2 regions of the Enterococcus sp. AAFC-DPL-6103 genome follow, and region 2 is predicted to be linked to the other one. Evidence: riboswitches for the same ligand, from Rfam matches in the RefSeq annotation. Region 2 holds a riboswitch; the other holds the start of a gene.
The links. Region 2 has a riboswitch for magnesium ahead of mgtA (magnesium-translocating P-type ATPase). Riboswitches for the same ligand answer to the same signal wherever they lie in the genome.

Region 1 (8,162 bases), 740 kb from region 2:
AAAGTCGTCCCATACCCAAGCAACAATCCAGTAAAAACATCACTGAAATAATGGACACCTAAGTAAATGCGACCACCAGCAATCACAGCTAATAAGAAACAGAAAACCAGTTTGATTGGTAAAGAAATCTTTTGATTGCTGAAAGCATAAATCACAACCATGGAACAAACAAATGTCATGATCAATACGGAGTGCCCACTTGGAAAACTGTAGGACGAACGTGCAAGATATTGCAATTGATCTGGGCGTGTTCGTTGTATCAAATGCTTTAAGACATAGCCAATACCACTAACAAATAGGAGATTCCCCAAACACCAAATTGCTAAAGATTTTCGATTCTTTCTTAGTAAAAAAATTGCTATTACGCCAAAAATAAGTAACATTGTACCAATCGTCGCTACCTTCGCTACCAAACCTATCAAAACAGTTATATAGGCATTATCGGGTAACCGATGTTGGATGAAAATTTGATCCGCATGATGAAGCCATGGCGCATCCGTCATAACACCACTTGTAACTACGAGTAGTAAGAACAACGCAGCAGCGCTGTTCAAAAACAATTTCTTTCGCATAAAGTATCCTCACTTTTCATTCTTTTATTTTGTTCATAACAAGCTATTTTTTCTTGAATCCCATCGTGACACCTAACCCAATTCCTAACACAATCAGTGAAGTACCTCCTTGACTTAAAAAGGGTAATGGAATACCGGTTAGTGGCAATATGCCAATTGCTGCACCAATATTTTCAAAAATTTGAAACATCAGCCCAAAAACAAGCGCTACTGCAAGATAAAGATTCGCTTTGTTATTTGTCTTCAGCGCTGCAGAAAGTATTTGATAAAACAAATAAAAATATAGAAAAATAACAAATGCCGCGCCCATAAAGCCAAAGCCCTCACCAACTACGGTAAAGATCATATCTGATTCTCGAACTGGCACATACACAGAGATCCCGCTAATCCCACGTCCAAATAATCCCCCGCTACCAATTGCATAAAGACTTTGAACTTGCTGATACGCAATCGTGTCACGATATTGAAATGGATCGATCCACGCGCGAACACGATCTAATTGATAGGTCTTAAAATGTAAAGAGTAGAGCAACTTGTTTCCCCATTCGCTGAACACCAGAACTAACAATGTACCACCTAACATTGCACCGATGCTTGTGATGATCGTCAAGATTTTCCAATGTACCCCAGCAATAATAAACAGCGCACCTAGAATCGCAATAAAAACTAAACTTGTCCCAAAGTCTCGCTGCAGAAACATCAACAAAAAGGTAGGTAAACTGTACATGCCAATTTTTCCTAAATAACCTAAGTCACTTTTCAAATCTCTTGCTAATTTTTTTTGAGGCCATTCCATTTCAAAACGAACTGTCAGACGTACCATAAAAAGAATAAAACTTAGTTTCATCAACTCAGAAGGCTGGAAAGAAAATGAGCCGATTCGCAACCACCGTTTTGTGTTTGTTAAAACATACATTGATGGATCATAAAACCAATATAAGAGAGCCATCAATCCCAGTGACAGCACATACAAAATTGGTGCATATCTTAGTAAAGTTGCTGCAGGAATTCTACTAGTCGCAACTAGCAAGATAAATGAAACTAGACAAAAAATCGTTTGTTTGAAGACAATACGCCTAACATCGACCCCATCCAAATCAGCAGCTATTGCTTGCACTCCGATACTCATCAAATAAAAAAGGAAAATTGGCAAAAACAGAGAATAATTTAACTCATTGCTCAAACGTTTGACCATTTACACTTACCTCCGAAGAGAATTTTAGACAGATTCCTAAAGCAATCGATAAGAACAAATAACTTGTTCCTCCATAACTGATGAATGGTAATGGAATTCCCGTCATTGGAATCATTCCTAAGATACTTGCAATATTAATACTTGTTTGTAAGAGCAACAAAGTCCCGACACCAAAATAAATCAGGCTAATTTGTTGACTAGTTTCTTTTGCAGCTAACATAAATAATCGAAGAATGATTAAAAAAAGAAGTGCTAACACGATTAGTCCGACGATCATTCCCAATTCTTCTACTAAAATCGAATAAATAAAATCTGTTTCTGCTACTGGTAAATATCCTTTTTTTGTAATACTATTTCCTAACCCGCGGCCAAAAAAACCACCATTATATAACGCATAATAGGAATGACTCATCTGAAATCCTTTTCCATAAGGATCTAAAAAAGGATCTCTCACTAACTGAATACGGTCATAGGTATGCATGAATAAATTTGGCAAAAGATCATGATTACCTAGAAAAAGGATTGTTCCTCCTACCACAGCAACTCCTGCAATTGTTGCGAAAAAAATGGCAATTGAAAACTGATAAGGCAACTGTGCTGTCGTAATGATGACTAGTGCGATTCCCCAAAGAATGATTGCACCTGTCACTTTCGGTTGAAATAAAATCAGCAACCCACTAAATAAAACGAGAGCATAAGGTACCCACATTTCCTCCTTCCTTCGTTCCACCCGAAAAAAATACGCTAGATAAAGAATCAATGCAACGTTTGTTATTTCAGAAGGCTGAAATTGAATACCAACTAACGAAACCCATCGTTGTGCACCGTTGATATTTACACCAATGACATAAACCAAAATCAAACTAACGATTCCCAAACCCAGCAGACTTTTGGCAAGGAATCCTTTTAATAAAATTTTCTTTTTTAGCCGATAAATGCCAGCAATCACAAACCAACTCATTCCTATAAAAATGGCTTGCTTATAAAACAGCGATAATGCATTCTGACCCTCAACTGTCAGTCTGTACGAACTTGCGCTGAACACAAGTAAGAGACCGACTACGCTTACGCCTAAATATGGTAATAATAATAGCCAGTCGATCGATTTTCTTTTTCTCACAATGTTCTCTCCCCTTTTTAAGCACCTGTTTAAGACGGGAGAGAAACAGTAAATAGCCTTAAAAAAAGGACACCAAACGTTAGCAAAAAAACTAACAAATCTGGTGTCCCACACAATTAATCTCATCGTCTGAGTTTTAGCACTAAACAACGTAAAGAATTACTCTTAGCTATTTTATGAAAAGCCTTAATCCGACAATTCCTATTTTACACATTGGCGTCTTTCGACGTTTCTGCGCAATAGCCTGTGTTTGTTTAGGAGCCTCACCTAACAAGTTTACTTATATTTAATTTCATAAAAATATTACTTTTTTTCTCGAAGAATATCAAAATAAATCGTAAAAAACCAAATCTTCTTTAGAGTTGCTTATGAAATCATTTAGAAAAAATTTATATTTGGCCAAAAATAAGCCAAATTCAGAAGTGAGAGTAAATAATGATAGAGCAGTTTGTTGAAAAATCTGTTTATGTAAAAAGACACAGGTCTATTCTTACCTCGCCATCAGACTAGCTAATCTTGTACTCTTTTTAAGAACTAGGTCAGTACATTCAACTCTAACGTAAAAAAGTTTTGTCAGGCACTTAACAGTGACAGACAAAACTTTTTTGTTTTACTCATTCGATTTCAAAGCACTAATCATATCAATTTCTTTTAACTTTTTGTGCGTGATGAACATCACGATAGCAGAAAAGATAATCGTCAAAGCGCCTGAAACTAAATAGCCCATTTTCGGAATCAAAAGTGGAAAAGCCATATTGTCGGCACTAGCCATCGTAATAATGAACCATGTCAAGACCTTACCAATACCACAGCCCAATAAGATCCCTACCAAAGTAAAGATGACGTTTTCCCGAATGATATACATCGTGACCTCTCCGTCAAAGAATCCTAAAACTTTGATTGTCGCTAATTCTCGTTCCCGCTCTGATACATTGATATTCGTCAGATTAAACAAAACGACAAAGGCTAACGTGCCTGATAAAACAATAAAAATCAAAACGACTGGACGTAAATTATCACTAGCAAAAGCTTGTTTACTTGCTTGAGTACTCATAAAAGTCGTTGTTGTCACTTGATTGGTAGCTTGTAATTGATTCGCTAATTTCGTTTCATCTTGAGAAGACATTTCATGACTTTTGAAGATGATCGTATTTTCAGTGAAATCTTTATCCATGACTTGTTGATAGTAGTTTTGATCCATATAAATTGTATTACCTAAGTAATTTTCAACGATTCCACTAATCTTTATTTTTACTTTTTTACCCTCATTATCTTGAATCGTCAGATTACTTCCGACCTTCGCGTTGTAAGCTTTCGCTACACCTTCCGTGACAACTGCTCCACCATTGGGGATCTCTACGGTTGTTTTTTTGTCTGTTTTTTTCAAAGTGAAATAATCTTTAGCACGATCTGTATCCTTAAAAGCATACAACGATGCACTTAAATCACTGACCCCATCTTTTTTGAATTTCACTTGATCAGCAAAAACATTCATACTACCTTTGACTTGGTCATGAGCCCTCAGCACTTCATTCGCTTTTTGGACATCTCCCTCATCTTTCATCGTAACAATTCCTTGAAAGTGATTCAATTGCTTGAACTGAACATCCACCACCCCACCAATGGAATCTTGTAACCCGAACCCAGCTACCATTAAGCCCATACAGCCTGCTATCCCAAGAATCGTCAAAATTGCTCGAGCTTTATAGCGAAAAAGATTTCTGTACGTCACTTTTTGATTAAAACTCAATCGGCTCCATAAAGGTGTAATGTATTCTAACAAAATTCTTTTTCCAGGTTTTGGTGCTTTAGGCATCAAAAGCGCCATGGGTTTTTCCCGTAAATCTTTAACCAAGATATAAATAGTAGATACAACAGTTGCAAAAAGTGCCGCAAGTATTGCCACTAAAATCGGCCAAAACCAAAAATCCGTCGGATAATTTTCAAAAACATAATTTTTTTTCAGCATGGTAAAAACTACAGGTGGCAGTCCTTTGGTTCCGATGATAACGCCCAAAACAGTTCCAACAGTTCCTGTCAATAGAGCATACAATAGATATTTTTGAGCGATTTCACTGTTTCGATAACCCAATGCTTTCAACGTACCAATCTCTTTTCGATCTTCTTCAACCATACGTGTAATGGTAGTAAATGTAATCAAGATGCCAATCAAAAAGAAAAAAACTGGAAAGACATTCCCAATTGCATCGATCCGGTCTGATAAACTAGTAAACTCTGTAAAACCAGGATTTGAACTTCGTTGAGTCAGAAGGTAATTTGGCGTTTTGATAGACTCCACATCTTTTTTTGATTGGTCAATCTTCTCTTGCGCTTTTGATAACGTTTGTTGGTTTTCCATGAGCTCTGTCTGTTTTTCAGCAAGCCCAGTGGTAGCTTTTTCTAACTCACCTTGTGCTGACGCCAATTGTTCTTTCGCGATAGTTGGACCGTAAATCGTTTCAAGTTGCGCTTTTTGTTGTTCCAACTGTTGTTGTTGACTATTCAATTGTTCTTTCGCTGTATTCAGTTCATTCTGCCCATCAGTCAGCTTTTGTTGGTTTTCTTGTAATTCTTGTTCTCCTTTGATGATTTCTTGATTAGCTATCGCTTGCAACTCCGTTTTTCGTTGCTCTTTACGCTCATCAAAAAGTTTTTGTAATTTTTCCTCGTGAACGATCATTTGATCTTTATACACATCAGACATAATATCTTTCTCTTGTAAATCAGAAAAACGCAAATACAAAATAGAATAGGTTTCACTGGCAAAGGCAGTTTCAGGCAAGTAAACATATCCATCTATTGTCCCATCCCCTACGGTCGTCACACCACGTTCTTTTTTATCAACATATATAGGTGAAGACACATAACCCGTGACTGTAAAGTTCTCATCTTTTAATTGGCTATCTTTGATGGTGATTTTACTTTTGATGGGGTATTGTTCTTTTAAGCTCTCATCTATCAACAACTGTTGATTATTTTCTGGATAATTTCCTTGTAATAGTGTCAATTTATTTTGCTTTTTATCCTCAGCATAAGAATAAACTTGTAAATTACGATCTTGTTGCTCTTCCACATAAGGAAAACTATAACCTAATTCTCCCTTGGCACCAGCTATTTTTTCAGCAATAGCCAAATCTTCATTTGTCAGACCAGCAGTTCCTTGAATTTGTATATCTGAAACGTTATGGTTAGTAACAAATTCTTGGACAGTTTTTTCAAGATTTGGCCCGATGGATTTGATTCCTACAAACAATAAAACACCCATGAAGATAATTAAAATGATTGCGATAAATCGTCCTAAACTTTGTCGAATATCGCGAAATACACTACGAATATAGAGATTTTTCATTTTTGTTCCCTCACCACTCAATCTCTGCCACAGGCAACGGGGTCTTGTTGATTTCTACCGAACGTACTTTGGCATCATTGATGTGAATAATCCGATCTGCCATTGGTGCGATTGCCGAATTGTGAGTAATTAAAAGTACTGTCCGTCCTTGTTTTTTAGCTACATTTTGTAATAACGTCAAGACTTGCTTTCCTGTTTCGTAATCAAGCGCTCCTGTCGGTTCATCACAGAGTAAAATTTTAGGATTTTTTGCTAACGCACGGGCAATTGCCACTCGTTGTTGTTCCCCACCAGAAAGTTGAGCTGGAAAGTTCTTCATCCGTTCGCCAAGACCAACTTGACGTAAAATTTCCTCTACGCCTAAGGCATCTGGGGATACAGCAGTGGCTAACTCCACATTTTCTTTTGCAGTCAAGTTAGGAACTAAATTATAAAATTGAAAAACAAAACCTACATCCGTTCGTCGAAACTCCGTTAATTGTCGATTATTGAAATTTGCAATATCCACCCCATCAATGATAATCTGCCCCTCATCAGGTGTATCCATCCCACCCAAGATATTCAATACTGTTGATTTACCGGCACCACTAGGACCTAAAATCACAGCTAACTCCCCTTCTTCAACTGAGAAATTGATGTCGTTATTCGCTGTAATGGTTGTGTCCCCCATTTGATATCGTTTAAACTCATTCTTCACTTCAATATAGCTCATGTTTATTCACCTCGCCATGTTTTCAACACCCTGTTGATTATATACTCTGTTATTAGTATAATCATTTCAATCACTCATGGCAATAAGCAAAGAACTTGGAGTTGTCATTGAGTAGACAAAATTTACTAATCTGTTCATTAAATGAAAGGAAGCTTACTCATGGCTGGAATCAAAAATAATCGTCGAACTATTTATACAAAAAAAATAATCAATGAAGCTTTTTTAAATTTGTTGTCTGAAAAGGAGCTCCAAAAAATAACTGTTACAGATATATGTAAATTAGCCGATGTCAATCGTGGTACTTTCTACAATTACTATACAGATACCATGGATCTGTTTCACCAAATCGAAGCACAACTTATCGAAAGAATTCTTCCCTTAATCAGAATCGACAGTGACGAAGAGTTGGCCTCATGGTTAAGTCGCCTAATTGCTATTTTAAAAGAAGCACAACCTCTTTCTTCTATTTTGACCCGCAATTACCAAGATAGTCACCTAATCAAAACTATTTTTCAAGAAGTACACGAGGTAGCCATTGAAAGTTTTGCTGCTCGATACCACGAAGACGATCCCCGATTGCTCGAATATTATTTCACTTATTTTGTCCGAGGTGTTCTAGGAACAGTGGATGAATGGTTGACCAATGATGATGGAACCAGTGCCGATGAGTTGAGCCGAGTGTTAGCTCAAGTCTTACCATCAGAGGACTAAAAAATTTTTTTAGTCTGTTCAATGCTTAACTGCCAATTGTTTAGTATCTTTTTAGTCGCTAAAATCGTTTTATCGATCACGCTATTCATTTGTGTATGAAAATAGCTATCTTTTTTGACTATTCAATTAACGCACATAGGTGAAGAAACATGATACTAATTTAAAAAATAAAGAATCACCATAAAAAGGGCACGAGTGACACTCGGGTCCTTTTTTTCTTTTAAAAATTTTATTTAAAGGTTTATTTATGATTAACTAATCCTCCTAAATATCTGATGGAATAAAGTGATCTTTTGTTTTTTACTTTGATCATAACTTGCAATCGATGTACGACTCATTCTTGCGCTTTCCCAAAAGTTTAAACAACTAATCCAATTCAATTCTTAGCAAAAACATTTATATTGATTTTTTGTTGTTTATCTATATACTTACTTTATTCTTAATAATTTAAAAAGGTGTGATGCTTATGAAAAAAAAATCTTCTACTTTTCTTTTCTTTACCA
Region 2 (8,162 bases):
ACGACATTTTGTATTGGTTGGACATTCTGATCTTTCTTGGCTTGCTAATTTGGATAATTGTCAAAAATGTCCCCGTTAAAAGCCAGCCAGTGAGGAAACCAATGGCAATTGCAATAAGCTGTCTTGCTGCGTTTATTTTTTCTGGAAACTTAGCATTGAGTGAAGCGAATCGTCCGCAATTATTACAGAGAACCTTCGATCGCTCTTACATTGTTAAGTATTTAGGTATTGACGCGTACACGATTTACGATGGAATCAAAACCGGAATGACAAGCAGTGTTCGTGCGCATGCAAGTAGTAACGGAATCACTGAGGTCTTAGATTACACGAAAGACCATTATGCGGAACCTGATACAAGTATGTTTGGAATAGCAAAAGGAAAAAATATTATTGTGCTCCATTTGGAAAGCTTTCAACAATTTTTGATCAACATGAAGGTTGATGGAGAAGAAGTGACACCCTTTCTTAATAGTATTTTTGATAATCAAGCAACCATTAGTTTTGATAATTTCTTCCATGAAGTGGGACAAGGAAAAACAAGTGATGCGGAAAATATGCTAGAAACTGGTACATTTGGTCTGCCTCAAGGATCATTGTTTACTGAACTAGGTTCTGATAATGTTTTTCAAGCAGCGCCAGCTATTCTAAAGCAAAGCCAAGGCTACACAAGCGCTGTGTTCCACGGAAATGTTGCTAGTTTTTGGAATCGAGATCATGTGTACAAAAATTTAGGTTATGACAATTTCTTTGACCGTTCTTACTTCGAAGATACAGATGAAACTTTGGGCTATGGTATTTTAGATAAAAATCTATTCAGCGAGTCGGTCGGCTATCTTGAACATTTGCAACAGCCATTTTATACAAAATTCTTATCTGTAACAAACCACACGCCGTATTATACTGATGATAAGAACTTTGATTTTCCAGGATTAAATACTGGTAACAGTACAGTAGATAATTACGTACGCACAGCTCATTATCTTGATCAATCATTGGAACAATTTTTCACTTATTTGAAAGCTTCGGGTATTTATCAAAATTCAATGTTTGTTATTTATGGTGATCATTTTGGAATTTCAAATTCTGATAACAAAGATCTAGCGGCAGCACTGGGCAAAGATGCGAATACTTGGAATGAATTTGATGATGCTCAAATGCAACGTGTTCCACTGATGATTCATATTCCAGGGTATACAAACGGAAAAGTTAGTCACACATATGGTGGAGAGATTGATGTTTTACCAACATTACTTCATTTAGTTGGTGTAGACGATAAAAATTACGTTCATTTTGGGACAGATTTATTGTCTGCTAAACATGATCAGGTCGTTGCGTTTAGAAATGGTAATTTTGTTACTCCAAATTACACTGTTTTGGGGAATAAAACATATGATAATAAATCAGGAGAGATTCTAGATACTGAGGCTCTGGGCATTCAAAAAGAAATCACGAAAGATCAAGAGAAAGTGAAAAAAGCGTTAAGTTTATCGGATAAATTGAATCAAGAAAACTTATTACGTTTTTATGTACCAAATGGATTTACGACGGTGGATCCACAAAAAATCGATTATCAAAAAGAAGCAGAAAAAAACGAAACAATTGAACAGCGAAAAGGAAAAGAATCAACTAGTGTCTATTCCAAAAATGGAAATAAAACGACTAAAAATCTATATCCTAAAATTACAGACTCTACTGTGAATTAAATGGCCAATTTGAACTTCTGAAAAACAAATTTTTGTTTTTCAGAAGTTTTTTTTATGTTTTAATATTTTTCTCCTTTTTTACGTATGTAAATAGTGAACCCAGTACTTTTTTTATTACACGTATCAGAAAAATTGATAAATTTGGTAGCCATTTTTTACCGACAGTACATTAATTTAAGGAGGAACACAGCAATGCATGACGGGAGATTGATTAGAAGCCTACGAATCAGTAAAAAATTAACTCAAGCCGAATTGGCAGAGGGGATTTGTTCGAAAACATCATTAGTAGGACTGGAAAAAGGAACGGTAAGGAAAATTGCATTTACGACTTTACAAGCAATCTTAGCTCGCTTAAATGTGTCTTTAGCAGAGTACGAAGTTTTGCGCCATCGATTAGAAGAGCCAAAGAAAAGTAGAAGAGCGAGACGTTTATTAAGCAAGGTGCAAGAAGAAAATTTTGATCCATATAAGGAAGTGGGAAACAATCGAAAACGATTCAAGCAAACGGGAGATTTGTATTACTTAGTGTTGAATATTCACATGTTTTTAAAAACTGATAGCCAATTGCAAAAAGAATTACAATTTGAATTTTTACGTTACGAATGTAAAAAAATTGAAGACTATTTTATGCGAATACAAGAATACAGTCAGTTTGAGATGACAATTCTAGCTGAGCTACCTTTTTTATTTAGTGAGTCCTTCATCGAAAATAACTACGTGAAAATCAAAAAAAAATTGCGGAATTTTTCTTTAACAAATAATCCTGATCAGTATATGGATTTATTTTTATTAAACTTAACTAATCATTATATTAAGAAAAAACGATTTAAAAAAGCGCGGAATGTCAATGATGATTTATCAAGGAGTCTTGCGGCAAAAGCAAAAAATTTAATTATTTATGAAACATTAATGATGAATTATCAAAAACAGATGATCCTTGTTGGATTGGGCGAGTTAATTGATGAGGACGAGTGCGACCAACTGTTTTCTGTTTTGGAATATAGTTTGGGCAAACAGCAGCGTAAGCAGTTGGAAGAACAGTTTCGCGTACTTTTACCCTGAGAAAAAGGCCGTGTAAGAAATGTCTCGTTCAATAAATAAAAATATAATTTCAGAAATTACTTCTCAGATTCTTGAATAATTTAGATGAGTTTGGAAGGGCTTTTTTTGAAGCACAGTGGATAAAGGTTGTGGCGCAAAGCGCCTAGCTTAAAGTAATAAGGATGTTTTTCTAAAAATAGTTTTTCATGTTTTTATGAAAAGAGGATTTATTGCTAAAGAAGTTGCTTTGGGAATACCGTAGATAAGGTTGAGGCTCTAAGAGCTATCTTTTGAAGTAAGGTAAATGATCAGTAGAAAGAATATTTGGATAACCAGAAAAGGATGGTAATGATTCAAAAAAGATACTTAATAGATTATTTTGACAGATTTTCTTTGAAAAAAGTGGGTTGTTGAATTGCGATGTTCGGGAACTAGTTGGGACAAAAAAGCTAGGAGTGGAATATCCTAGCTTTTGGTAGTGTGTTTTAAGATGGAGAACTGCTACTTTCTAGCAAATCCTTCTGTTCGTATTGATAAGGTGTTGATGGGAAAAATCGAGCAATCTCATTTTTTGAAGCATCACGAGAGTCTGAAGCATGAATGATGTTTGCTGTTCCAGGAAGTGCAAAATCTCCACGAATCGTGCCGGGCATTGCATCTACAGCCTTCGTAGCGCCAACCATTTTTCGGACAATATCAATAACGTCATCACCCTCTAGTACAAGATAAACGACAGGACCAGAGATCATGTAGTCAATCAATTCTTGGAAAAAACTACGACCAGCTAAGTGTTGATAGTGTTCTTTTGCAAGCTCAGGAGTCATTGTTGCTAGTTTCATGTCAACGATTGTTAACCCTTTTTCTTCGAATCGTTGAATAATACGACCAATTAGATGTCGGCGGACACCATCTGGCTTGATAATCACAAGCGTGTGTTCCATAAGATCACTCCTTTTATCCATTACTATAGTTTCATTATAGTAATGAAAAGCTTTTATGACAAATGAAATTCAAAAAAACATAGTTTTTTGTTAAATGATCCAGGAAAATAAATGTGCTTCATTTGTGAAAAAGCAAAAAATTTGAAAATAAATTTGACATTTCTGTCAATCGTTGTTACAGTAACCACTGGAAAACTAAATAAGATTTGTTAGGTGAGGCTCCTATACAAACACAGGCTACTGCCCAAAAATGTCGAGAGACGCCAATGGGTAGAACAGGAATTGTCGATCTAAGGCTTTTCATAAGGTAGCTAAAGGCAAAGGTATTTGCTTTTTACGTTGTATAGTGTCAAAACTCAACGATGAGATCGAAATAGCTTCTTTTTGCTGTGCTTATTTCAACCTTTCGCTGAGTTTTTGGCGAAAGGTTTTTTGTTGTCAACCTAACAGCTTAAATGTTAGTAATCCAAAAATTAAGGGAGCTGATTTTTGTTGGGACATTGATGTGGCAAGTACGAGCAGATTTTTGTAAAGAAAAAGAACAGATTTATGAAAGCGTAAGGGAGATGAGAACAAATGGATGACAGTTTACCGAAACCAAAGGGACAAGAGAAAAGTAACAGTTTGCTGAAACTATTATCTATCTGTTTTCAGCTCACTTATGTAAAAATGCTTCTCTCTTGACCCGAAAAATAGGAAAAACAGTACAGTAAATGTCTGTTTTTCTGATACAAGGGAGAGATTGACAATGGAAAAAAAGAAAGATACGCAAAAATTATATGCAAGTTTTGCACAAAAAAGCGAACGTGCATTATTCGACTTATTCCATAGCAGCGAAAAAGGAATGGGTACAGAACAAATTGAACAATCAAAAGAACTCTACGGAGATAATACGATTTCATATGGAAAGAAAACACCTTTTTTAATTGAAGTATTGAAAGCTTATATTACACCATTTACTTTAGTACTAATTGCTTTAGGGATTATTTCGTTTATTACAGAATATTTATTACCAGCTCCAGGTGAGAAGGATTTATTCGGCGTAATTATTATTTTTAGTATGGTAATTGTGAGTGGGACAATGACCTTGATTCAGTCAGTTCGTTCAAATCAAGCAGCTGAGAAATTAAAATCATTAGTAAAAGTGACAGCCGCTGTCAAGCGACAAGGTAAATACCAAGAGATTCCAATGGAAGAAATCGTTTGTGGTGACTTGGTACGATTATCTGCGGGTGATATGATTCCTGCAGACATGCGATTACTCTCTGCAAAAGATTTATTTATTTCTCAAGCAGCTTTGACAGGCGAAAGTTATCCTGTCGAAAAAAATGCGTTAGTTGCAACGGACGGGAGTAAAAATGAAACAAGTTATGAAAATCTAGCGTTTATGGGAAGTAATGTAATTAGTGGAAGTGCCACAGGAATTATCGTAGCCGTGGGAAACCAAACGTTGTTTGGTCATGTAGCACAAACGTTATTTGAAAAACCAATCAAATCAAATTTTGAATTGGGTATCCACAAAACATCAATGCTATTGATTAAGTTTATGGCATTGATGGCCCCAACTGTGATTGTCATCAATGGATTGACTAAAGGAGATTGGCTAGAAGCGTTCTTATTTGGACTATCTGTTGCAGTTGGTTTAACACCAGAGATGTTGCCAATGATCGTGACAACCAATTTGGTTAAGGGCGCTAGCGTGATGGCAAAAAAAGGAACAGTTATCAAAAATTTGAGTGCAATTCAAAACTTTGGCGCGATCGATATTTTATGTACAGATAAAACAGGAACATTAACTCAAGATAAAATTATCTTAGAATATCACATGAATTGTGAAGGTGCTGAAGACGACCGAGTGTTGCGTCATGCATATTTAAATAGTTATTATCAAACGGGTTTGAAAAATTTGCTTGATGTCGCAATTATTGATGAAGCTGAAGAAACACTTGATACAACCAATACTCGTTACAGAAAAATAGATGAAATCCCATTCGATTTTGAACGTCGTCGAATGAGTGTTGTTGTAGAAGATATAACAGGCAAGACACAGATGATTACCAAAGGCGCGATTGAAGAAATGTTGAGTATTTCTAAATTTATCGATTTAGAAGGAGACGTTACACCTTTAACGAAGGAAAGAAAACAGGAAGTTTTGGAAAAGGTAACAGCTCTTAATGAAGATGGATTACGCGTAATTGGTGTGGCACAAAAAACAAATCCAAGTGTAGTTGGAGAATTCTCGGTTAAAGATGAATCAGATATGGTGTTGATTGGTTACTTAGCATTCCTTGACCCACCAAAAGAAACAACGAAACAAGCACTACAAGCATTGAAGGATCACGGAGTAGCTGTTAAAGTGTTAACTGGAGATAACGAACTAGTAACACGCTCTGTTTGTCGCCAAGTTGGTTTAGAAATCGATGAGCTAATTACCGGTGAAAAAATTGCTTCTATGGATGATCACCAACTTTCACAAGTCGTTGATGAAAATGATGTTTTTGTAAAACTAAACCCACAACAAAAAGCACGCTTAACTACAGCGCTTAGAAATAATGGACACACAGTTGGGTTCTTGGGAGATGGCATCAATGACGCCCCTGCGATGAAAGTAGCAGATATTGGTATTTCAGTTGATACAGCTGTTGATATTGCAAAAGAATCAGCAGATGTCATCTTATTAGAAAAAGACTTGATGATTTTAGAACGTGGACTTTTAGCTGGTCGCGAAACATTTGGTAATATTATGAAGTATATCAAAGCGACGGCTAGCTCAAATTTTGGAAATATGTTTTCTGTTTTGATTGCTAGCACCTTTTTGCCATTCTTACCAATGTTACCTTTACAAATTTTATTCTTGAATTTAATCTATGATGTTTCTTGTATTTCATTACCATGGGATAAAATGGATCCTGAGTATTTAGTAAAACCTAAAAAATGGGAAGCTTCAAGTATTGGCAAGTTCATGGTGTATTTTGGTCCAACAAGTTCTGTCTTTGATATCACAACGTATTTATTGATGTATTTTGTTATTTGTCCAGCAGTTGTTGGAGGAGATTTCCATACATTGAATGGCGCACAACAAGTAGTATTCATCGCCTTGTTCCATGCAGGTTGGTTTGTGGAGTCACTTTGGTCACAAACTTTAGTATTACATGCGTTACGTACACCAAAATTACCGTTTATCCAAAGCAACGCAACTTTTGCTATGACAGCAATCACTACGTTAGGAATTGTCGTGGGTTCAGTTTTGCCATTCACAAGTTTTGGCGCAGAATTAGGTTTGATGCCATTACCAGGTAGTTATTGGATTTGGTTAATCGTAACTGTCTTAGCTTACTTAACACTGGTTACGGTAGTTAAGAAATATTATATCCATAAATTTGGCGAATTGTTGTAATTCAAAAATTAAGAAAAGCACAAGCATGTGGAACAGTTTTTCTCAAGAAAAATTTCTACAACTGCTTGTGTTTTTTTAATTTCAATCAAGTTACAAAACGTTACTGGAATGTATCATTTTTAAAATTCCCTTAAGACGAGTATATTTTTTTGTTAAAATAAAAGTTAGTTGATACATACATCAAATAAAAATACGCGGGAAAAAGGAGAAAAAATGAAAAAAACAAATTTTTTACTTAGTGTAATAGTACTAGGCGGAATCGTTTCAACTGCTACTCCTGTGAGTTTTGCAGATGAAACTGGAGTGAGCAATGAAACAGTCGTTCAATCAACAATTAACACATATGAGGATGCGATTGCTACAACTGAGACACAAAACAGCACAGCCACAACTCAAACAAGTCCTATCACAGGTACCACTGAATCAACTACTGTGGAATCAAGTGAAGTAGTTGATTCCACAGTGGAAGAAACAACACCCGAATCAGAAGAACCATCTACTGAAACACCAGAAGCTACGGAAACGGTGGAGAATCAGTTGGATGATGGAGAGGTACTTGTTCACACCACCCAAACAGATCTTTCGCAATTTGAAGTTTCTGTTGCTTCACGCTTTGCACGTTCATCATCAACTACACAACAGCAATTCATTGATAGCATAGCACCTTCTGCAAGAACGCTAGCAAGCCAAAATGATTTGTATGCTTCTGTTATGATTGCTCAAGCGATTGTGGAAAGTGGTTGGGGAAAGAGTCAATTAGCTTCGGCACCAAATTATAATTTATTTGGAATCAAAGGTAGTTATAATGGGCAATCTGTTACCTTTCCAACAGCGGAGTTTGTGAACGGTCAGTGGATTACAGTAAATGCTGCATTTAGAAAATATCCATCCTACAAACAATCATTAGAAGATAATGTTCATATTTTAAAAACAACTTCTTTCCAAGCAGGAACTTATTATTATTCTGGTGCGTGGAAAAGCAATACAAAATCTTACAAAGATGCGACTGCTTGGTTAACAGGACGTTACGCGACAGCACCAAATTATGCGTCCACTTTGAACAACGTGATTGAAACATAC

Region 1: linked by a shared signal. The riboswitch ahead of AC4BC3_RS05840 (FtsW/RodA/SpoVE family cell cycle protein) and the one ahead of mgtA (magnesium-translocating P-type ATPase) in region 2 are both predicted to bind magnesium.

What each region holds. Positions count from the first base shown of each region.
Region 1 covers NZ_CM177102.1:1,193,872-1,202,033, reverse strand. Annotated here, with positions in the region: gene AC4BC3_RS05850 (phosphatase PAP2/LCP family protein) at 1-572, opposite strand, end outside; gene AC4BC3_RS05845 (FtsW/RodA/SpoVE family cell cycle protein) at 616-1,767, opposite strand; gene AC4BC3_RS05840 (FtsW/RodA/SpoVE family cell cycle protein) at 1,745-2,887, opposite strand; M-box (ykoK) riboswitch at 3,002-3,169, opposite strand; gene AC4BC3_RS05835 (ABC transporter permease) at 3,498-6,236, opposite strand; gene AC4BC3_RS05830 (ABC transporter ATP-binding protein) at 6,247-6,948, opposite strand; gene AC4BC3_RS05825 (TetR/AcrR family transcriptional regulator) at 7,108-7,659, shown strand; gene AC4BC3_RS05820 (CPBP family intramembrane glutamic endopeptidase) at 8,126-8,162, shown strand, end outside.
Region 2 covers NZ_CM177102.1:451,617-459,778, forward strand. Annotated here, with positions in the region: gene AC4BC3_RS02215 (sulfatase-like hydrolase/transferase) at 1-1,703, shown strand, start outside; gene AC4BC3_RS02220 (helix-turn-helix domain-containing protein) at 1,896-2,765, shown strand; gene ndk (nucleoside-diphosphate kinase) at 3,230-3,685, opposite strand; M-box (ykoK) riboswitch at 3,884-4,060, shown strand; gene mgtA (magnesium-translocating P-type ATPase) at 4,434-7,082, shown strand; gene AC4BC3_RS02235 (glycoside hydrolase family 73 protein) at 7,296-8,162, shown strand, end outside.